2 regions of the Photobacterium sp. Alg240-V54 genome follow, and region 1 is predicted to be linked to the other one. Evidence: predicted binding sites of a transcription regulator. Region 1 holds the regulator's gene; the other holds the start of a gene.
The links. Region 1 encodes MetJ, which represses methionine synthesis genes. Its sites were predicted from a motif close to TTAGACNTNTANANGTCTAA; they were not measured.
Positions count from the first base shown of each region.

Region 2: the regulator MetJ is predicted to act here: its motif matches at 2,285-2,304, upstream of metH (methionine synthase).

Region 1 covers NZ_UNRL01000005.1:154,218-166,735, reverse strand. The annotation lists gene ppc (phosphoenolpyruvate carboxylase) at 1-1,078, shown strand, start outside; gene G6R09_RS14250 (PadR family transcriptional regulator) at 1,496-2,062, shown strand; gene G6R09_RS14245 (bifunctional aspartate kinase/homoserine dehydrogenase II) at 2,129-4,543, opposite strand; gene G6R09_RS14240 (O-succinylhomoserine (thiol)-lyase) at 4,543-5,709, opposite strand; gene metJ (met regulon transcriptional regulator MetJ) at 6,015-6,332, shown strand; gene rpmE (50S ribosomal protein L31) at 6,453-6,665, opposite strand; gene priA (primosomal protein N') at 6,934-9,135, shown strand; gene cytR (DNA-binding transcriptional regulator CytR) at 9,317-10,342, shown strand; gene G6R09_RS14215 (SPOR domain-containing protein) at 10,511-11,110, shown strand; gene hslV (ATP-dependent protease subunit HslV) at 11,289-11,822, shown strand; gene hslU (HslU--HslV peptidase ATPase subunit) at 11,833-12,518, shown strand, end outside.
Region 2 covers NZ_UNRL01000006.1:160,412-172,929, reverse strand. The annotation lists gene metA (homoserine O-succinyltransferase) at 1-838, shown strand, start outside; gene G6R09_RS15330 (sodium:proton antiporter) at 894-2,177, opposite strand; gene metH (methionine synthase) at 2,359-6,027, shown strand; gene lysC (lysine-sensitive aspartokinase 3) at 6,096-7,469, opposite strand; lysine riboswitch at 7,577-7,758, opposite strand; gene G6R09_RS15315 (alanine--glyoxylate aminotransferase family protein) at 7,965-9,083, shown strand; gene G6R09_RS15310 (PglL family O-oligosaccharyltransferase) at 9,137-10,882, opposite strand; gene uvrA (excinuclease ABC subunit UvrA) at 10,957-12,518, opposite strand, start outside.

The DNA of each region.
Region 1 (12,518 bases):
GCTTAATATTGATTGGTACCGTGGCTTTATTCAAAACCACCAAATGGTAATGATCGGCTATTCTGACTCTGCCAAAGATGCGGGTGTAATGTCAGCGGGTTGGGCGCAATACAGCGCGATGGAAAAACTGGTTACAGTATGTGAGCAAGCGGATGTTGAAATCACCTTATTCCATGGTCGTGGTGGTAGTATTGGCCGTGGTGGTGCACCTGCACACGCAGCATTATTGTCGCAACCGCCACGCAGCCTAAAAGGTGGCTTACGAGTTACCGAGCAAGGTGAAATGATTCGCTTCAAATTAGGTTTACCTGAAGTTGCAATTAACAGCCTCAGCCTTTATGCCAGTGCAACCCTAGAAGCAAACTTATTACCACCACCAGCACCGAAACAAGAATGGCGTCATGTGATGGATGAACTATCGAGCGTATCGTGTGAATCATACCGTAACGTTGTGCGTAATAACCCTGAATTTGTGCCTTATTTCCGTGCTGCAACACCGGAATTAGAGCTAGGAAAACTACCACTCGGTTCGCGTCCTGCAAAACGTAACCCTAATGGTGGCGTTGAAAGTCTGCGTGCTATTCCATGGATTTTTGCATGGAGTCAAAACCGTCTGTTACTACCGGCATGGCTAGGTGCTGGTGAAGCGATTCAATATTCAATCGATAATGGTCACGCAGCATTATTAGAAGATATGTGCCGTGAATGGCCATTTTTCTCAACCCGCTTGGGTATGTTAGAAATGGTATACAGCAAAACTAACCTTGGTATTGCTGAATATTATGACCAACGCTTAACAAACGAAGCATTATGGCCATTAGGTAAACAGTTACGCTCGCAATTACTGCAAGATATTAAAGCAGTACTGACGGTGGAAAATAATGACCACTTGATGCAGCAAGACCCATGGGGTGCTGAATCTATTCGCTTACGTAATATTTATGTTGAGCCACTTAATATGTTGCAGGCCGAGTTACTTTACCGTACGCGTCAGCAAGAAGAATTACCAAAAGAGCTTGAAGAAGCACTGATGGTGACAATTGCAGGTATCGCAACAGGTATGCGTAATACCGGTTAATCAACTTATCATCGTAAAATCTTAAATAAGGCTATCTTTTGATAGCCTTTTTTTTTGAGTGGTTATTTACAATTTTGTTAAAAAAGATCGCAAAGTCTCAATTTTGATACAGCACTATATTGCTTATACAGTCTAAGATAGAAAAGCTCAATATGATAAAAGATGAATAGATTTCAATCAGGTTGTTATTTTTTAGGGCTAAATTAACCTCGTGTAAGCTCACAAGATAATAAATTGAAACGCCTCAGTAACAGATAATTCAACTAGAAGTATCGATATTGAGTCAATTAATGATATTCTATGCGACCACAATTAGGCAGTGCAATAGCACGATTATAAATTAAAAACGTCATTTGAAGCGTTACATAATCCAAGCCCTATTGTGTTTTTATTTTATATATTTAACGGATAGAAGAGATGTCACTACCACATGTAATTTTAACAGTGCTAAGCACTCGCGAAGCAACGGGTTATGATATAACCAAAGAATTCTCACACAGTATTGGTTATTTTTGGAAAGCGAGCCACCAGCAGGTGTACCGTGAACTTAATAAAATGGCAACCAACGACCAAGTAACCTGTCGTCTTGAACCTCAAGATGGTAAGCCTGATCGTAAAGTATATGCGATTACGGATCTTGGCCGACAGGCATTATTTGAGTGGTTCCAAGAACCGGCTCGTAATCCCACTACTCGCGATGAGTTTTCTGCCAAGCTACTGATTTGTGGTGTTCACAATTCATTACCTATGCAGCAACAACTTGAAGCTTTAATTGATGAATCACATATTTTGATTGGTCATTATCAAGAGCTAGAGCAAATTCACTTTGGCGATTATAAGAACATGGATCGCCAACAACGCCTAGACCGCTTAACTTTGCGTCGTGGTCTACATAATCGCCAAGCTTGGATATTATGGGCAGAAGAAGTATTAGCTGAACTAAAAGATATGGACGGTGAAAATAGCGCAGTTGCTATCAACTAAACCATTATCAAATAGAAAAGCCGCAGTTTAGAAACTGCGGCTTTTTATTGGGCTCTCTATCACATACTACAACATCGTTGCTAACCGATTAATATCCGAGATTAATGCGCCAGCAGTCACATCCCTTCCCGCTCCAGGGCCCCGAATCACTAACGGATTCTCTCGATACCACTGACTTTCAATCGCAAAAATATTATCGCAAGGTAATAAGTTCGCTAATGCGTGTTCACTAGGCAACGCTTCTAAACCAACATAGGCTTTTCCATGACGATTAAGTCGAGCGACATAGCGTAATACTTTATCTTCCTTAACCGCACGAACTAATTTTTCAGCTAATAACAGATCCAGCTCAGCCATTTGTTCAAAAAAATCATCAACGCTTAAAGTTTGTAAACTCAAAGGGACTAATGACTCAACATATACTTGCTGAGGCTCAATCTCAAACCCAGATTCTCGTGCCAAAATAACCAGCTTACGCATCACATCACTGCCATCGAGATCGTGACGAGGATCAGGCTCGGTTAACCCTTGCTGCCATGCTTGTTCCAATAACGCTGAAAATGGCAGGCTGCCGTCAAATTGTTGAAATAACCACGATAAAGTGCCAGAAAACACGCCTGATATCGCTAAAATACTATCGCCACTTTCACGTAAATCACGCACAGTATGGTTTATCGGCAACCCAGCACCAACAGTTGCATTGGATAGCCAATGACGACTACTTTTAGCAAACGCATCGATGACAGCTTGATACTCAGACGTTGTGGCAGAGCCGGCAATTTTATTGGCTGAAATCAGGTGTAACCCCGTTGCAGCAATGTGTGGATATAGTGCTGCCAGCTGATGACTTGCGGTCACATCAACCACGACTACATCATCATATTCAACCGCAGCTAACTGAGATAATAGCTGCGGTAATTGATAATCTACCGCATGTAATAGAAACTGTTCTAAGGCCGTCTGAGGATCGATTCCCTGGCAGTCTAACCAGCATTGTTGCTGACCAACAATACCAATTAGACTAAATTGCATACCATGACGCTGTTCCAGTGCTGCCTTTTCGCGGCTAAATAAACTCAACCAGTGACTGCCAATATTGCCTTTGCCACACAATACAATTGCGACGCTTTTTTGAGCTTGAAATAGCGCTTGGTGAATAGCGTTAACTAACGCATCAGTGTCAATATCACGCAGCACTGCCACTAAACTTAGCCCTGACTCTGTTTCTGTCATAAATTCAACCGGCAATCCCTTTAATTGCTGATAGAATCCATGGCAATGATTAGGGTTATTTAATACACCAGCCCCAACAGCCGCCACCATTGAAAAACCTTCACGTAGCCGTAATTCGGCAGCAACACCACTGTCTTGTAGCAAGCTAAGAACGCTATTTACCACTTCTTGAGTGTAAGCCAAAATAATCCGTCGCTTACCTTGATCAACGGTTTGAGCCAATGGTTGTAATTGCGATTTATCAAGCAACTGCTGCACATCATGTTGTACCGATGCCAACACCATACCTTGCGGCACACCAAGCTCAATCAAGCACACATCATTTAACGACGAAATAATTTTAGCACCGCGACCCGAGGCTAATACTCGCTCTACCCGTGTTGATCCTGATTCCGGTTGATGGCTACAACGTAAAGTTAAATCAATCGCACTTTGCGCCACCGGCTGTAAAGTACGGCTATGCAATACTGGTGCAGCAAGACGAGCAAGTTCATTAGCTTCATCTAAGCGTAATAATGGCAGTAAGCAAGCATTAGTCACTTTACGTGGATCGGCACTATAAACACCAGCAACATCACTCCAAATGGTCACCCGTTCAACGCCAGCTAAAGCACCAATCATAGTGGCTGAATAATCAGATCCATTACGGCCTAATAATACTGTGTGCTGATGCTGATTTGCGGCCATGAAACCGGTGATCACTAATCGTTGTTGAGGATATTGAACCAATAACTGTTGCAATAATGGTTGTGATAACGCTTTATCTACTGCAGGTTGAACAGCATGATCAGCGCGTAAAAACAGCCGTGAATCAATCGCTACTGCTGCCAATTGGTGCTGATTAAGTAACGCAGCTAATAACCGTGCTGACCATAATTCACCATGGCCTAAAACGGTATTTTTTAGCTCTGTCGTCAATGGTGCTTCGCCCCACTTAGCGATCAGGGCTAACTCAGCATATAGCTGTTGCAGCAGTGGTTGCGCGTGATCTGGCGTCAACAACTCAGTGATTAATTGCTGTTGAAAACTACGAATGGATAATAGCGTTGCATGAGCTAAGCGGCCATCAGTAACCAATTGTTCTAGCCACAATAACAGTTGATTAGTGGTTTTTCCTGCAGCAGAGACGACCACAATATCATTCACCACAGAGTAAGATTCTAAAATCTCAGCCACGCGCCGATAACACTGCGCATCGGCAAGGCTACTACCACCAAATTTATGCAACTGACGCAGATCTTTTATCATTAGCACTCCCCCTGCGCGACAGTAAAGGCGTGGCTAAGATCGGCAATTAAGTCGCGTGGATCTTCTAAGCCTACCGATAGCCGTAATAAAGATGTTGAAATACCAGCTGCCCGTTGAGCTTCATCGGTCATAGCGCGGTGAGTCATTGAAGCCGGATGAGCAATAAGACTCTCCGTTCCTCCTAACGACTCTGCTAATGAAAATAATTGTAATGTTTTTACAAATCGTTGCAGTTGCTGATCAGTTCCTGCAAATTCAAAACTCATCATTGACCCAAATCCACGCTGCTGACGTTTAGCTATCTCATGCCCAGGATGAGTAGGTAAACTCGGGTGGTAAATGGTGCCAACCAAGGGTTGTTGTTGTAAATAGGCTAATACCGCCGCACCATTTTCTTCATGCATTCTCATTCGAGGCGCTAAAGTACGCAAACCGCGCAATGTTAGATAAGCATCAAAAGGTGCGCCTGTGGCACCAATACAATTCGCCCACCAAGTTAAATTTTCAGCCGCTGATTGCTGTTTCGCAATTAATACACCACCAACAACATCAGAATGGCCATTAATATATTTAGTGGTTGAATGCACCACAAAATCAGCCCCTAGCGATAACGGCTGCTGCAATAACGGTGACAGAAAGGTGTTATCAACCGCAACTTGGCAATCGACTGCCTGTGCTTGCTGACTAATAACTTCAATATCAATCACTCTTACCAAAGGGTTCGACGGAGTTTCAAGCCATAACAAAGTCGGTTTTTGTGCTAACGCTGCAGCTAGCGCATCAGGATCAGCTTGATCAATAAACAATACTTTAAAGTCACCCTTTTGAGCACGAGTATTAAATAATCGATAGCTGCCGCCATAACAATCATGTGGAGCAACAAGCAAATCATCAGGCCCTAACAATGCTGACACTAATAAATTCATTGCCGAGGTGCCACAACTGGTGACCACAGCGCCCGCTCCCCCTTCCATGTCGCTTAATGCATCCGCTAATGTATTGCGAGTAGGATTGCCTGAACGAGAGTAATCGTATTGCGGTAACTCACCTAAAGCTGGAAAACTGTAAGTCGAGGTTAAATAGATCGGGGGCACGACGGCATTATATTGTGAGTCAACATCAATACCGGTACGGACTGCAATTGTTGCAAGCTGCTTGTCACTCATAATAACGTTCCTTGTTATAAAGGGGTGATCCCTGAAAATAAATTGTGGTGGCTACACAACCTTAACCACATCAAAACAAGACGTCAACACTTCTGGACGTCTATATGTCTTTGCTTATAGCGGTAAATCCCGCTAAAATTCAATTATTGAAAAAAATAGTCGTGATCTAGCAACAGTTGTATACCACGGTAGAGGACAAACTAACGATGTTCACGTAATATCGCCGCCTATCATGACTATGCACTAACAACCGTCATCGCGACATTGTTATCATTATTAATTAAACATCGCTGAGAAGGTAAAACATGGCAAAGTGGAATGGCGAATATATTAGCCCTTATGCAGAACACGGTAAGAAAAATGAACAAGTAAAAAAAATTACAGTGTCTATTCCATTAAAGGTTCTCAAAATTCTTACTGATGAACGTACTCGTCGTCAGGTCAATAACCTGCGCCACGCCACCAACAGTGAACTATTATGTGAAGCTTTTTTGCATGCTTATACTGGTCAGCCGTTACCTACTGATGACGACATTCGTAAAGATCATCCCGATGATCTGCCAGCAGAAGCAAAAGCCTTAATGGAAGCGATGGGCATCAGTTACGAAGACATTAATGAATAATACGTATATCAGATAGCAGAAAACCAGCTTTTATGCTGGTTTTTTTATGTATTACATATTGAAGCGATAAAAAAAGGGATGCCTAGGCATCCCTCTTCTTTACATTCGGTCGGCAAGTAATTACTTGCTACCAAGTGCACCGAAACGCTTGTTGAATTTGTCAACACGACCACCAGAGCTAACTTGACGTTGCTTACCAGTGTAGAATGGGTGACACTTATCGCATACGTCAAGGTTAACGTCTTTGCTCATAGTAGAGTTAAATACGAAAGTGTTGCCGCAAGAACAACGTGCGTTTACTGCTTTGTATTCTGGGTGGATACCTTGTTTCATGGGGAAACCTCAAGTTAAGGCCGTGTCGCTCTCCCGATCCAAAGCCGGGCACCACACGTGGTTAATAAAATAGTCTGTCGTAGATTTACGACAAATCAGGCGGCGTATAGTAATCAATCATTCCCCAGAGATCAACTCGAGCACTGTTTTTTATCACTCTATTTTATTCATCACTAAAACAGTCAATAATAGTACTCACATTGCAGTACTGATTCCCTATCACGCGATCTGTTACTATTTAGTATAAGCTCAATTAAAGCGATAAAATATGACCCACCCAATAGCACGCGTTGCTTTACCCGTCCCACTCGACAAAAATTTTGATTACTTAATCAAACCTGACATGACACCCGTTATTGGCGGACGAGTACTGGTGCCTTTTGGTCGGCAGCGATTGGTAGGGATCGTAGTGGCTATCGGTAATGATTCAGATTTTCCAATCCAACAATTAAAACCGATTCAGCAAGTATTAGATAACCAACCTCTGTGGCAACCACCATTATTTGGGTTACTAAAATGGGCCAGTAATTATTATCAATACCCATTAGGTGATGCATTAGCCAATGCCATGCCAGCGTTATTGCGTAAAGGTCGCGCCGCATCAACAGCAACATTAAAATATTGGCAGTTAACCGATACTGGACGAGAACAACCGCTTAATGGTTTAAAGCGTGCGCCTAAACAAGCTCAAATTCTCAATCTATTACGTCATGGGCCTTTGAGTCATGACGCTTTACTTGCCGATGATGTTAGCAGTGCTACCCTAAAAACGGTGATGCAAAAAGGTTGGATAGTTGAACAGCAACAACAACCTAAACAACTACAGTGGCAGCCACAGTTTGCTATTACCGAGCAAAAGCCACGCTTAAATGAAGAACAAGCATTAGCGATTGCAACGGTTAACAGTAATCCAGAATTTGGCTGTTACCTATTAGATGGTGTTACCGGTTCGGGTAAAACTGAAGTTTACCTCAACCTGCTAGAACCCGTTTTAGCGGCAGGTAAACAAGCGTTGATTTTAGTACCTGAAATTGGCTTAACCCCGCAGACAATTAACCGCTTTAAGCGCCGTTTTAATGTGCCGTTAGAAACCGTTCACTCAGGCCTCAACGATAGCGAGCGTATGGCGGCGTGGCTTGCAGGACGAGATAATCAAGCCGGGATCATTATCGGTACCCGCTCTGCATTGTTTACGCCATTTGCTGATCTCGGCATTATTATTGTTGATGAAGAACATGATGCGTCTTATAAACAACAAGACAGCTTGCGTTACCATGCTCGTGATCTGGCGGTAATGCGCGCAAATAAAGAAAATATTCCGATTGTTTTAGGCTCTGCCACCCCCGCACTTGAGACCTTACATAACGCGCAAACAGGTAAATACCATTACCTAACCCTTTCAAAGCGTGCTGGTAATGCAAGTGCTGCCCGCCATGGAGTGATTGATGTCAAAGGCTTATATTTAAATGCGGGCTTATCTGCTCCACTCATTGCGGAAATGCGAAAACACTTAAATGCGGGTAACCAAGTGATGCTGTTTCTTAATCGCCGCGGTTTTTCACCAGCAATGATGTGTCACGAATGTGGTTGGATCGCAGAATGTACTCGTTGTGACGCCTATTACACCCTGCACCAGCAATCAGGTGAATTACGTTGTCATCATTGTGCAACGCAGCGGCCGATAATGCATCAATGCCAACAATGTGGTTCAACCCAACTACTGCCTGTCGGTGTCGGTACTGAACAACTTGAAGCACAACTAGCAGAACTGTTCCCTGAATTTAAAACAGTACGTATTGATCGTGATAGCACCCGTCGTAAAGGATCGCTTGAAAACTATTTAGAAGCGATTAAAAACAATGACTATCAGATTTTAATCGGTACTCAGATGCTCGCTAAAGGGCATCACTTTCCCAATGTTACCTTGGTGGCACTGATTGATGTTGATAGTGCATTATTTAGTAATGATTTTCGTGCTTCAGAACGGTTAGCCCAACTATTTATTCAAGTGGCAGGCCGTGCAGGCCGTGCCAGTAAGCCCGGTTCAGTATTATTACAAACCCATCATCCTGAGCATCAACTGCTGCAATCGTTACTGCACAAAGGCTATGGTGTCTTTTCTCAAGCTGCATTAACTGAACGTCGCCAAGCGCTATTACCACCCTTTACACACTTAGTGCTATTGCGCGCTGAAGCCAATGACAGTGATCAAGTGTGCCAATTTTTACAACAAGTGCGCGCTATTTTTGAAGCGAGCCCAGTTTACGATCAAGATTGTTGTGTATTAGGGCCAAATCCAGCCCCGCTAGCTCGACGCGCGGGACGATTTAGATGGCAGTTAATATTACAAATACCTAATCGTAATAAATTGCAGCAAATACTCACTATTGCTAAACCTGCGATACAACTATTGCCCCTCGCGAAAAAAATTCGTTGGTCAATTGATGTCGAACCACAAGATTTAACTTAAACTACACAATGCGATACAGTTCACATAGCGAATGTAATTTATGCTATTGAAAGCAAGTTTCAGCTTCTGTATCCATTCTACAATATGAATATGAATTGACTTTTTTCAGTCGGTTACGAATTAGCTGGAAAGCCTATCTGAGTATTTTTGTCGCAGATAACCAGCTGTACACTAGAGAGATATAGCAAAAGAGGAAAGCACTATGGCGACAATGAAGGACGTTGCCCAGCTAGCCGGAGTATCAACTGCGACAGTTTCACGCGCATTGATGAACCCGGAAAAAGTATCGGCATCAACCAGGAAAAAGGTTGAACAAGCCGTAATGGAAGCTGGATATTCACCCAACTCACTGGCACGTAACCTACGCCGCAATGAATCGAAAACTATCGTGACCATTGTGCCGGACATCTGTGATCCTTATTTCACTGAAATTATTCGTGGAATTGAAGAAGCAGCAATGGAAAATGGCTATTTAGTGTTACTGGGTGATAGCGGTCAACAACAACGTCGTGAAAACTCATTCGCTAATTTAGTGTTTACTAAGCAAGCTGATGGCATGTTGTTATTAGGTAATAACTTGCCATTTGATGTCAGTAAGCCGGAACAAAAAAACCTGCCACCATTAGTGATGGCATGTGAATATGCACCAGAACTTGAGTTACCAACGGTACATATTGATAACCTGACGGCAGCTTTTGATGCGGTAAATTACCTCACCCAAATGGGGCATAAACGCATAGCACAAATTACTGGCCCTGATAAAGCTGCCCTCTCGCAATTCCGTCAGCAAGGTTACCAGCAAGCATTACGCCGCGCAGGGATCACGCTCAATCCAGCCTACACCATTAAAGGTGATTTTAGTTTTGCAGCAGGTGCTCGTGCAATTACGGCCCTACTTGCGCTACCTGAGCCACCAACAGCATTGTTTTGTCACTCCGATGTAATGGCAATTGGCGCGATGCAACAAGCCAAACGGCTTGGATTACGTGTGCCGTACGATATTTCTATTGTCGGGTTTGATGATATTCAATTTGCAGAGTATTGCGATCCACCATTAACCACGGTTTCACAACCACGTTATGAAATCGGTCGTCAGGCGATGTTAATGCTACTTGAGTTACTAAAAGGCAAAGATGTTCAGGCAGGATCACGGTTACTGGATGCAAAACTGGTCATTCGTGAAAGTGCTGCGCCACCAACTCGCTAATGGATTAAGCCCCATATGTAAGCGATGACAGTACCAAGATCATGAAATTGATCATCTTTGTCATTATATGGGGTTAATTATCAACAAACCGCGATAATAACTGGTCAGGATCAATCCAACTTTGTAACATAGCCTTCTGTCTATCTTTCCAACTAATTTGTCGAAATTGTGGCCACTAAAGATTATGTAAAACGCGGGCGCTCCCCCAAAAAAGCGCCAATAAAGGCAAAAGCCACCCCGAAGGGGAAAAAAGCACCAATATCGGGCTTTCCTACTAAATGGGCAGCACTGGCTGTAATGTTAGTCTGTAGTCTGATCGCGGGCCTATTTTTCCTTTCAGGTACAGATGTGCCTGAAACGACACCACCGACTCCTGCTGCCGTTATTGCAAAACCGCAACCAGCAAAAACCAAGCCCGACGTGCTACCGCCAAAACCAGAAGAAAAATGGCGTTATATTCAAGAGTTGGAAAATAAAAAAGTCATTGTGCCGGTATTAACGCCTAAACAAGTCATTGCTAAAGATAAACCAACCAAGCCTTACTTATTACAATGCGGTGCTTACCATAGCCAAGCACAGGCTGAACAACGTAAAGCAACCATTGCGTTTCAAGGCATGAACAGTCAGATCAAAGTATCAACCAACGATAAAGGCACTTGGTACCGAGTTGTGCTTGGGCCTTATAAAAATAAGCGTTTAGCGATGGATGATCAGAACAAATTACAGCAACATGGTATTAGCCCATGTGCCATTTGGTTTTGGGAATAACACTTAGCCAATAATAACAAAAACTAAGGATGCTTAACTGCATCCTTTTTTTATTCCTTGATAGCTCACCATCCAAGCAATTGTCACCCACACCTTGAAAACCAACTTTACTATCCCCAGATCTATTATCATTAACGATGCCGGCTAATCGTCGGAGCTGAATCAAAGAGGGTTTAACGTGACAACTATTGTATCTGTTCGTCGTAACGATAAAGTCGTAATTGCAGGTGATGGTCAAGTGTCACTTGGCAATACCGTAATGAAAGGCAACGCTCGCAAAGTTCGTCGCCTCTATAATGATAAAGTACTCGCTGGTTTTGCTGGCGGCACCGCTGATGCTTTTACTTTATTTGAACGTTTCGAGCGCAAGTTAGAAATGCATCAAGGTCACTTATTAAAATCTGCGGTTGAATTAGCCAAAGATTGGCGTACCGATCGCGCGCTACGTAAACTAGAAGCACTATTAGTTGTTGCTGATGAAACCGGTTCATTAATCATCACTGGTAATGGTGATGTTGTTCAACCAGAGCATGATTTAGTTGCCATTGGCTCTGGCGGTAATTTCGCTCAAGCTGCGGCAATTGCCCTATTAGAAAATACCGATCTTAGCGCCCGTGAAATTGCAGAAAAAGCGCTAAATATTGCTGGTGATATTTGTGTGTTTACCAACCACAATCACACTATTGAAGAACTAGAAACTAAGTCTAAGTAAGGAAGTTGCAATGTCTGAGATGACTCCTCGCGAAATCGTTCATGAGCTTGACCGCCATATTATCGGCCAAGACAAAGCCAAGCGAGCCGTTGCGATAGCACTGCGTAACCGCTGGCGTCGTATGCAGCTTCCTGAAGAGCTGCGAGTAGAAGTTACCCCTAAAAATATTCTTATGATTGGTCCAACGGGTGTTGGTAAAACTGAAATCGCCCGTCGTTTAGCAAAGTTAGCTAATGCACCATTCATTAAAGTTGAAGCGACTAAATTCACTGAAGTGGGTTATGTGGGTAAAGAAGTCGAAACGATTATTCGCGATCTTACCGATGTTGCTGTCAAAATGGTACATCAACAAGCAACAGAAAAAGTCCGTTTTCACGCTGAAGAGTTAGCAGAAGAGCGTATTCTTGATGTGCTATTGCCGCCTGCTCGTGACGCGTGGGGACAAAACGAAGAAGCACCGACGGAATCCACCACTCGTCAATCTTTCCGTAAGAAATTACGTGAAGGCAAACTTGATGATAAAGAAATCGAAATTGATGTCGCAGCCCCACAAATGGGCGTTGAAATCATGGCACCTCCTGGTATGGAAGAAATGACCAACCAGTTGCAAGGTATGTTCCAAAATCTTGCTGGCAACACCAGTAAAAAACGCAAAATGAAAATCAAAGATGCGTTAAAAGCGGCAACTGAAGAAGA
Region 2 (12,518 bases), on a different contig from region 1:
ACTTAAAGTGTTATTACTCAATTTAATGCCAAAGAAAATTGAAACTGAAACGCAATTTTTACGGTTGTTATCAAATAGCCCATTACAAGTTGATGTCGAGTTATTACGGATTGATAATCGGCCGACAAAAAATACGCCTCAAGAACATTTAGATACTTTTTATCGTCAATTTGAAATGGTTAAAGATCGTAATTTTGATGGTTTGATTGTGACTGGAGCGCCACTGGGATTGGTGCAATTTGAAGATGTACTGTATTGGGAAGAAATTCAGTTAATCATGAATTGGGCGAAAGATCATGTAACTTCAACACTGTTTGTCTGCTGGGCGGCACAAGCGGGATTAAAGTTGTTATATGATTTACCAAAGCGTACTCGTAAAGAAAAGCTTTCTGGGGTTTACTATCATCGTATTCATGATTGCCATCACCCTGTTTTACGAGGCTTTGACGATACTTTCTTTGCACCGCATTCGCGTTATGCTGACTTCTCTGCTGACTATCTTAGCAAGCATACTGACTTGGATATTTTGGCTACCTCTGACAAGGCTGGGGTTTATTTAGCGGCGACAAAAGATAAACGTAATGTGTTTGTCACCGGTCATCCTGAGTATGATGTCGATACATTACATAATGAGTTTATGCGTGATCGTGAACAAGGTATGGAGCCAACAATACCTGTTAATTATTATCCTAATGATGATATTCATCGGGATCCTGTTGCCAGTTGGCGTAGTCATGGTCATTTATTATTTAGTAATTGGCTTAATTACTGTGTTTATCAACAGACACCTTATGATTTGGCTCATTTCTCAGAAGCCAGTTTTACTAAAGACGATTAATAAAAAGGCCTGCTTGTAAGCAGGCCTTGTTATTATTTATCGGTTGATTTAGAAATTAATGTTTATTCTGATTTTCCCATAATTTGGCTTTTTCAATTAATGAGGTGATTGTAGAGCCTTGAATCAAGATTGAAAACACCACCACTGAATAAGTCATTACGAGAATTATTTCTCTCACATCAATGTCTTTTTCTGGAATAACCATGACTCCAGCAGGTACAGCCATCGCCATCGCTAGCGCTAGGCCACCACGTAAACCACCCCAAGTAAGAATTTTAACTGACATTGGATTATATTGACGGTAGCGGCTAAAACCAAGGTAAGGCAATTTGATGCTTAGGTAGCGGCTTAATAATACTAATGGAATAGCGATTGCCATTAGAATCCAATCTTCTTGGTGAAAACTAAATTCCAGCATCGTCATACCAATTAGCAAGAACAGTAGGCCGTTAAGGAATTCATCTACAAGTTCCCAGAAGTGGTCTAGGTGTTCTTCACTTTCTTTTGAGAAGCCAATATAACGGGTCCAGTTACCAATCATGATCCCTGAAACAACCATGGCTAATGGACCTGAAACATGAATAATTTCAGCAAAAGCATAACCTGCAGTTGGAATACCAATGGTCAGTAGTAATTCCATTGAGTGATCATTGGTTGAACTAATGAGGTAATGAAAAATTAGGCCAAGAATGAAGCCATAGACAATACCGCCGATGGCTTCTTGTAAAAAGAGTTGGCTAACACTCATGACTGTCGGGCTTTGATTACCAAAAGCAATGGTAAATAACGTTACAAAGATAACTAAACCAAAACCATCATTAAATAACGATTCACCTTCGATTTGGGTTGAGATTCGACGAGGAGCATTCATTTTTTTAACGATAGCAAGTACAGCAATTGGATCGGTTGGTGAGATCAAAGAACCAAACAGTAAGCAGTAAATAAGATCGAGTTGGATCCCCAGTAATTGACAAATACCCCATAAGCTAAAGCCAATGAAAAAGGTTGAAAACAGAGTTGAGCCTAATGCCAGTGTTGTGATTTCCCATTTTTGCTCTTTGAGGTGCGGTAATTTAATACCTAAGCCACCTGCAAAGAGCAAAAATCCTAAAATCCCTTTTAACAAAAAGTCTTCAAAGTTGATTTTGCCCATTTGGGTTGAAGCAATATCTTCGAGATGGAACCAGCCGTTATGACCAGCAAAAATAATCAGTAGTGATAGGATCAATGAACCAGCTGTAATAGCAATGGTGGTTTGCATCTTACCTATCTTACTGTTAATAAAAGCTATAAGCATTGCTGCTGCAGCTAGGAAGCAGAGGGTGTTGTAAACCGACATGCGAAACCTCTAGATTAAATTATTGATTAGATTTAATTGGTTGTGATAGTAAAACCATCAGTTAGTAATGGCTACCGTTAATTAACTTATTTTGCCATGCTATCTGTTTAGACGTCTAGATTCCTATTTGAATTGTGATAGGATGTTATCAGGCTGTAATGGATTATAAGGATATAATGTAGTGTTAAAAAACAAGGATGTACTGCATAAACGACTCGAACAACAAATTTTGATCATTGATGGTGGCATGGGCACCATGATTCAGGGCTATAAACTTGATGAACAAGATTATCGAGGCCAACGTTTTAGTGATTGGCATGCTGATCTTAAAGGTAATAACGATCTATTAGTTTTAACTCAGCCGCAATTAATTAAAGATATCCACCTTGAATACCTAGAAGCTGGTGCGGATATTTTAGAAACCAACACTTTTAATGCTACAACGATCGCTATGGCAGATTACGACATGGAATCGTTGAGTGCGGAAATTAATTATGAAGCGGCGCGTCTCGCTCGCATTGCTGCCGATGAATGGACCGCTAAAACACCAGAAAAACCGCGCTTCGTTGCTGGTGTTCTCGGACCAACAAACCGTACTTGTTCTATCTCTCCTGATGTTAACGATCCTGGTTTTCGTAATGTTACTTTTGATCAGTTAGTGACGGCATATAGTGAATCGACCCATGCCTTAATTAGAGGTGGGGTCGATATTATTTTGATCGAAACCATTTTTGATACTTTGAATGCTAAGGCATGTGCTTTTGCGGTAACGGGTGTTTTTGAAGAACTTGGTTATGAATTACCAATCATGATTTCAGGCACTATCACTGATGCATCTGGACGTACCCTTTCTGGTCAAACTACCGAAGCTTTTTATAATTCTTTACGTCACGTTAAGCCGATTTCTTTTGGTTTAAATTGTGCGCTTGGTCCTGATGAGTTACGTCAATATGTGGCGGAACTATCACGTATATCTGAATGTGCTGTCTCTGCTCATCCCAATGCCGGCTTACCTAATGCATTTGGTGAGTATGATCTTGAAGCTGATGAAATGGCCGAACATATTAAAGAGTGGGCGCAACAAGGCTTTTTAAATTTAGTCGGCGGCTGTTGTGGTACAACGCCGGAACATATTCGACAGATGTATCAAGTAACCAAAAATATTCAGCCCAGAGTGTTGCCTGAGATTAATATTGCGTGTCGTCTATCAGGCTTAGAGCCACTCACCATTGAAGCTGAAAGTTTATTTGTTAACGTAGGTGAACGTACTAATGTCACCGGCTCGGCTCGCTTTAAGCGCTTAATTAAAGATGAGCTTTATGATGAAGCATTAGAGGTTGCTCGGCAGCAAGTTGAAGCCGGTGCGCAAATTATTGATATCAACATGGATGAAGGCATGTTGGATGCAAAAGCGGCAATGGTACGCTTTCTTAATTTGTGTGCCACAGAGCCTGAGATCGCTAAAGTGCCGATCATGGTCGATTCTTCAAAGTGGGATATTATTGAGGCTGGACTGAAATGTGTGCAGGGTAAACCGATCGTTAACTCTATTTCACTCAAAGAAGGTAAAGATAATTTTATCGCTCAAGCTAAGTTGCTGCGCCGTTATGGTGCCGCGGTGATTGTGATGGCATTTGACGAAGTGGGTCAGGCTGATACACGTGAGCGTAAAATTGAAATTTGTACTAATGCTTATCATATCCTGGTTGATGAGGTCGGTTTTCCGCCTGAAGATATTATTTTCGATCCTAATATCTTTGCCGTCGCGACAGGTATTGAAGAACATAATAACTATGCGGTCGATTTTATTGAGGCAGTTGCTGATATCAAACGTACGTTACCTCATGCGATGGTTTCGGGTGGGGTGTCAAATGTGTCGTTTTCATTTCGTGGTAATAATCCAGTTCGAGAAGCGATCCATGCGGTGTTTTTATATTACTGTTTTAAAAATGGCATGGATATGGGGATTGTTAATGCGGGTCAATTAGCAATTTATGATGATCTGTCTGATGAATTGCGTGATGCCGTTGAAGATGTAGTGCTTAATCGACGTGATGATAGTACCGATAGGTTGCTTGATATTGCTGCTAATTACCGTGATAGCGGCGCAGTTGAAGAAGATCGTACTCAGCAAGAATGGCGTAGTTGGCCGGTTGAAAAACGCTTAGAACATGCACTGGTTAAAGGCATTACTGAGTTTATTGTTGAAGACACTGAACTTGCTCGAGCCAATGCAACCAAGCCATTAGAAGTGATTGAAGGTCCATTAATGGCGGGCATGAATGTGGTCGGAGATTTATTTGGTGAAGGTAAGATGTTCTTACCCCAAGTGGTTAAATCAGCGCGGGTTATGAAACAAGCTGTGGCGTATTTAGAACCTTATATCAATGCGGAAAAACAAGCGGGATATACCAATGGTAAAATTTTATTAGCCACGGTAAAAGGCGATGTCCACGATATTGGTAAGAATATTGTGGGGGTCGTATTACAGTGTAATAACTATGAGATCATTGATTTAGGTGTAATGGTATCATGCGATAAAATTTTGCAGGTCGCGCAAGAACAAAACGTTGATATTATCGGTTTAAGTGGTTTGATCACGCCATCATTGGATGAAATGGTCCATGTCGCTAAAGAAATGCAGCGCCGTGGTTTTGAGGTGCCGTTATTGATTGGTGGTGCCACCACCTCAAAAGCACATACTGCGGTTAAAATTGAACAAAACTATCAACAACCAGTGGTGTATGTATCGAATGCCTCACGTGCCGTTGGTGTATGTTCGGCATTATTATCTGAACAACAAAAGCCAGCCTTTGTTGAGCGCTTAGCCGCGGAATATGATGTGGTGCGTGAACAACATGCGCGTAAAAAGCCTCGTACGCCACCTGTCACTCTTGATCAGGCTCGAGCAAATGCTGTCGATCTTGATTGGGGTAATTATACGCCGCCAGCACCAAAACAAGCGGGTATACACACCTTTACCGATTTTCCGGTGGCTAAATTACGTCAGTATATTGATTGGACGCCCTTTTTTATGACATGGTCATTAAGCGGTAAATATCCAACCATTTTACGCCATGAAGTGGTGGGGGTTGAAGCAACCAAGCTATTTGAAGATGCCAATAAGATCCTTGATGATATTGAACGGACAGGGATGATCAAAGCTAATGGCGTCTGTGGCTTATTCCCAGCGAATAATATTGGTGATGATATTGAGGTTTACACTGATGAAACTCGCACAGAAGTATTAACGGTATTGCATGGCTTACGTCAACAGACCAAAAAGCCCAAAGGACCTAATTATTGTTTATCCGATTACATTGCGCCTAAAGGAAGCGGTAAAGCCGATTGGATTGGTGCGTTTGCTGTGACTGGTGGGATTGGTGAATATGATATTGCCGATCAGTTTAAGGCGCAGGGAGATGATTACAATGCGATCATGATACAAGCGGTGGCAGATCGATTAGCAGAAGCCTTTGCTGAATGTATGCATCAAATGGTGCGTAAACAGATCTGGGGTTATGCTGCTGATGAAGATCTTAATAATGATGATTTGATCCGTGAGAAGTATCAGGGAATTCGTCCGGCACCGGGCTATGCTGCTTGTCCTGAACATACTGAAAAAGGCGCTATTTGGCAGTTATTGGATGCTGAGGCTAATACCGGTATGGTGCTGACTGAAAGTTATGCGATGTGGCCAGGGGCTGCGGTATCGGGGTGGTATTTCTCTCACCCTGATGCGCGCTATTTTGCGGTTGCGCAGATCCAACACGATCAGTTGGCAAGTTATGCCGATCGTAAAGGCTGGGATTTGATTGAAGCTGAAAAGTGGTTAGGGCCGAACCTGTAACATAATCACTAGGCTAAAATAAGAAAAGGCGCAACCATTGCGCCTTTTTGTTGTGTGCGTTGAAGTGATTATTCTAACAATTGCTGATGAAGCGTGTTCACCACAGATTTTGCATCGATTTCATTAACTAAGAAACACAGATTATGCGGGCTGGCACCATAACAAATGAGGCGTAAGTTATAAGCATCAAGCGCGCCAAAAATGTGTTTAGCTGAGCCTTTGCTGTCACTCATACGATTACCAATTAAGGCCACTAACGATAACCCTTGTTCAATCTCTACTCGACACAATTGGTTGAGTTGTTCAACGACAGCTATTGGTAATGTCGGTGCTCCGCCGCCTGTATCTGTTTGATCGAGCGTTAATGAAACGCTAACTTCGGAAGTGGTAATTAAATCGACCGAGATTTTATGCTCAGCCAAAATACGAAACACTTCAGCGAGAAAGCCGTAAGCATGAAACATATTAAGACTGGTTAACGTCACCATGGTTTGATTACCCCGCAGTGCTAATGCGCGAAAGAGCGGTGCTTGATCGACGGTTTTTCGAATCCATGTTCCCCCTTGCTGAGGGGCTTTTGATGAGCCGACAAAAACCGGGATCTGCTGTCTTACTGCAGGAACTAGTGTCGATGGGTGGAGAATTTTGGCGCCAAAGTTAGCCATTTCAGAGGCTTCACTAAAGCTGATTTCTTTAATCGGCTTGGCTGCAGCAGTAATGCGTGGATCGGTGGTATACATGCCTGGTACATCGGTCCAGATTTCTAGAGTGCTAGCATCAACGGCTTCTGCGATTAAGGCGGCGCTGTAATCACTGCCTCCTCGACCAAGAGTGGTGGTATTACCTTGGTCATCACTGCCTATAAAACCTTGTGAAACCACCACTTGAGTTGCTAACAGTGGTAACAGATGCTGTTGAGCTAATTGACGAATACATTCAGGCTGTGGAACCGCTTTGCCAAATTGAGCATCAGTACGCATTACATTGCGAATATCAAACCGAACCGCAGTAGCACCCAGTTCAATTAATATTTGATTAAATAAGTGGGTTGATAATAGCTCACCATGACTAACTAATTGATCGGTAAGTTGTGATGACGGTTTAATCGCCGCTTGTGCAGCAGCAGAAGCAACATCATCTAATAACGTATCAATGGCAGCGCTAACTGTCTGTGGCTGCTGTAACTGATTAATGATTTGCTGATGAATAGTAGCCAGTTGTTGCAAATGCTGTTGGCGTAAGACGCTATCACTGATGCCAGTGGCTAATTCAACCAGTAAATTAGTCACGCCAGAGCAAGCACTAATTAAGACAATTTTAGTGTTTGGATTGGCGATAACGATATTGGCGCTACGGCACATTGCGGCATAATCGGCGACACTGGTGCCACCAAACTTAGCCACAATGAGTGGATCTGTAGTTGGTGCTGGAGTAATGCTCATTACGGTGTTCTCCCTTGATCGTAAATGCTGCAAGATAGGTTCTTTACTTCGGAAGAATTCCCGACGTCCATTGTCGAGGAGGTAATAGGCAGTAACGCGGGTTGCGGCTACCCAGAAGCTCCCCATCATAGTCAACCTGACTTAGATGACAGCCTGAAAGATTCAACTTTCATAGCCGATACATTGCGCCCCAAACACCTTGTATCTCGGCGTTACTCCCCCTCTTAATAATGTATTAGGGTTGGGCCCTACACTATTAATACCTGGGTAACGCACCTCTTCTGTAGTGAATAAACACTGTTGTTATTGAATAGGAAATGCGTCGTAGTTGTCAATTGTTAAATGATGATTTCTCGATGGTTAACAAAAAGTATGCGTAGCTAACAGGATTTTGGGTTGTTACTTGCGGCTTTGGTATTGCTCTAATACTCTGTAATAACCACAATCGAGCCATCACCTTATTGATAATAATCATGATTTAATGGAGTTGAATCTATGTCTATCACCAGTTTTATGCCCCCACAACGAATTCTTATGGGGCCGGGACCTTCCGATATTTATCCGCAAGTTTTACAAGCATTGAGCCGACCGACAATTGGTCACCTCGATCCGTTATTTATTAAAATGATGGATGAGCTTAAGCAGTTATTACAATACGCCTTTCAAACTAACAATAGCTTTACCATTGCCGTCTCAGCCCCAGGTAGTGCGGGTATGGAAGCGTGTTTTGTTAATTTGGTTGAAGCTGGTGATAAGGTATTAGTTTGTCGCAATGGCGTGTTTGGCGATCGTATGCGGGAGAACGTTGAACGCTGTGGCGGTGTCGCGATCATGGTTGATAATGCTTGGGGTGAGCCGGTATCTCCTGCCTTAGTTGAGCAAGCATTACAGGCTGATCCTGAGATTAAAGTCGTTGCTTTTGTACATGCCGAAACCTCAACCGGTGCGTTGAGTGATGCCAAAACAATCGCAGAAATTGCTCGTAAACATCAGTGCTTAACCATTGTTGATGCGGTGACATCATTAGGTGGTGTACCTTTGCTGGTGGATGAGTGGCAACTTGATGCGGTTTATTCAGGCAGTCAAAAATGTTTATCATGTGTGCCGGGGCTATCGCCATTAACCTTTTCTGAAAAAGCGATCGCTAAAATACAACAGCGCAAAACAGCAGTGCAAAGTTGGTTTTTGGATCAAAGTTTAGTCTTGGGTTATTGGAGTGGTGAAGGTAAGCGTAGTTATCACCATACCGCGCCAGTGAACAGTTTATATGCACTACATGAAGCGCTAGTGCTGTTACACAATGAAGGTTTAGAGCAAGCGTGGCAGCGTCATCAACGAGCCCATATTGAGTTAAAGACGGGATTGCAAGCCTTAGGGATTCGATTTGTGGTTGAAGAGGCATATCGATTGCCACAGCTTAATGCGGTTTATATTCCTGAAGGGGTTGATGATGGCGCGGTTAGATCAACCTTATTGGAGCGTTATAATCTTGAAATCGGTGCCGGGTTAGGCACATTAGCCGGTAAGGCATGGCGGATTGGATTGATGGGCTACACCGCACGCAGCGAGAATGTCGCCTTGTGTCTTAAAGCACTTGAAAGCACTTTGAAATAACGCAGCAAATGAACCATCAATGGTAATTTGGGTTACCATTGATGGCCGCTAGATTATTTTTTTGATGGAACTGTGGCTGTGGCAGCGCTAGGCAGTGTGAGTCCTGGAAATAATTGTTGTGCCTCAGTCGTCACTTGCTCAGCTTGCGCTGTTTGGCCCTGATTATAATAGGCTAGCACGAGGTTCTGATATAAAGCCGGCCGTGGCCATGTTTGAGCTTTTTGGGTTGCCCATCGCACATAATCGGCAACCAGTTGGGGTTTATCTGTTGCGATCCCTAATTGTAATTGGGTGAGGTGTAAATCCCATTCAAACCGATGTTGCCATGCCCATGGGTTATTCACTTTGACTAAATAGTTGATATCAACTGGACGGGTTGTTTCAAACTTTGTCAGCAGCCAACCTGAATATAAGGTAGTGATCATAAAGCTAGTGATCATAATTGGTAATGCGATGGCGCTCACTTTCAGTGCCAGTATGTATTGAGTTTGATAGCGATGGTATTTGGTAGTGAGGTTATCAATCCAAAAGATCAAAATAATAAAAATGATCCAATGGGCAAGAGAATGATAAAACGGATATTCTAATTGCGTGTGCAATACGATGGGAAAAAATAACCCGACTAACGCTAATTGGGTACCATTAGGGGCTTTTTTAATGCTAATAAGTACAGCAACTGCCGCTACAATGAGCCCCAGTAACGGTATGATACCGCCTTCTGCTGCCCAATAAAGTAATTCATTATGAGGGTGATCTAAACTTGGAACCCCTGCGTGTTGCTGTGACGGATCACGTTGATGCCATAATGCAGTTTGAGTAATGTATGTGGCTTCAAACTTACCATAGCCATAACCTGTTAACGGTTTAGTGGTAAACATTTCATAAGCTTGGGGCATCATTATCGAACGTTGGCTTTCTAATGTGACGCGTGCCTGTTGCGAAAAAGAGCTGTCTGTTGTGCTACTTATTTGCCATGCCAATGCGAGCGATAATAGCAGCACTAAGCCCCACATGCGTTGTTGATATCTTGCGGCAAAACGGTGTAAATAAGGCAACATCAATAATGAACCGATAATCGCACCTAACCAGCCTGTACGTGAGTTAAGCACCACTAACAGTGGAATAGTTAATACCGGTACTGCTAATAAAATCAGATGTTGCCAAGCCCATTTGCCACGATAACGCGGTAAACGTGCCAATAAATAGGCTGCGATAACCAACCCAGTGGCCAAGAAACTCGCCATTACATTGGGTTGTTGAAAAATACCATAAGGTCGATTAGCGATGATGTCATAACCAAAGCTATTATTGGCATCCAGCCATAAAAATTGGTACCAGCCAAATGCTGCTTCAATTAGCACCGCAATAGTAATAAACCACAGTAAGCGTTGACGCTGACTATGAGTAAAAACAAATTGCTGAAGGCTGATAAAAAATAAAAATCCGCTCCAAAGAGCGAGTAAACGGTTTAATACAGCAAAGCCATCAGCGTTAGCGTAAAACACCGGTAATGACAGTAATACGCAACAACTAAATAAAATTAGCGTCATACGAGAATAGCGCCAAACTTTTTGACGACAGATCTCTAATAAGCCGCAGCTAATGGCAAAGCTAAATGGGATCCAGGCAGCAGCATTAAACGATAACTCAAGTCCGGAGCCACCAGGATTATGCTGAAAGTAATGCATCGCAATAATAAACAATAAGCCAATACTGGCTAAGAAAAAACGTACTAAAGGTAATGGCTTAGAAATCCGTTTCTGTTCTAATTTCGTACCTTGAAGTTGTAACACTGTCATGGTGAGTCCTGAGTGAAAAAGCAAACAGGCTGACCAAAGTCAACCTGCTTATAGGGCCTAATTACGTTTTACAATTAGCAATTAAGTAATGGCTTAAGAAACCTTGCTGTATGAGAACCTGTTACCAGCGCCACTTGCTCTGGAGTACCTGTCGCGATAATTTCACCGCCACCATTACCACCTTCTGGTCCAAGATCGATGACCCAATCCGCGGTTTTTACTACATCCAGATTATGCTCGATAACTACAATGGTATTACCACGATCACGTAGCTGATGTAATACGGTAAGTAATTGTTGAATATCGTGGAAATGCAAGCCAGTGGTAGGCTCATCTAAAATATATAACGTTTTTCCGGTATCGCGCTTAGATAACTCTTTAGCCAGTTTAACCCGTTGTGCTTCACCACCGGATAAGGTTGTCGCTGCTTGGCCAAGACGAATATACGATAAGCCGACATCGATTAATGTCTTTAATTTTCGTGCAATTGCTGGAACAGGTTCAAAAAATTGATGGGCATCTTCAACTGTCAGTTGTAATACTTCATCAATACTCTTGCCTTTGTAACGCACTTCCAGCGTTTCACGGTTATAGCGTTTGCCTTTACAAGCATCACAAGGCACATAGACATCAGGTAAAAAGTGCATTTCTACTTTGATAACGCCATCACCTTGGCAGGCTTCACAACGACCGCCACGGACATTGAAGCTAAATCGGCCCGCTTTATAACCGCGTGAACGAGACTCTTGAGTCCCTGCAAATAATTCACGAATAGGGGTGAAAATACCCGTGTAGGTAGCAGGATTAGAGCGTGGCGTGCGCCCGATTGGGCTTTGATCAATATCGATCACTTTATCAAAATGTTCTAAATTCTGAATGTCTTGATAAGGCGCAGGCGTGCCGGTAGTCGCACCATTAAGTCGTTGGTGAGCAATCTTAAAGAAGGTGTCATTGATCAAGGTCGATTTACCTGATCCAGAAACCCCGGTGACGCAAGTCAGTAATCCGACAGGGATTTCGAGGTTAACATCTTTAAGGTTGTTGCCACTGGCACCAATAAGCTTGACGGTTTTTGTGGCGTCAAATGGCACTCGCTGCTCAGGAATAGCAATCGATTTTTTACCGCTAAGGTATTGGCCTGTTAGTGATTTTTTTGATTTTAGAATATCTTTAAGTGTACCTTCAGCAATAATTTCTCCGCCATGAACACCAGCCCCAGGACCAATATCAATCACATAGTCGGCAGCGCGAATAGCATCTTCATCATGTTCTACCACGATCACTGTATTACCAAGATCACGTAGGTGGATCAGGGTTTTGAGTAGACGTTCATTATCTCGCTGGTGGAGGCCAATTGATGGCTCATCAAGCACATACATCACCCCCATTAAACCGGCACCAATTTGGCTTGCTAAACGGATCCGCTGTGCTTCGCCACCTGAAAGGGTGTCAGCACTGCGTGATAGGCTGAGGTAATTAAGTCCAACATTGATCAAGAAACTTAAACGTTCATTAATTTCTTTTAAAATTTTAGCGGCAATTTGCGCTCGTTGACCGGTTAGTGCCAATTGTTCAAAGAAACTAAAGGCATCGTTGATACTCATTTCACAGATGTGGGGCAGGTTAGTTTCACCAA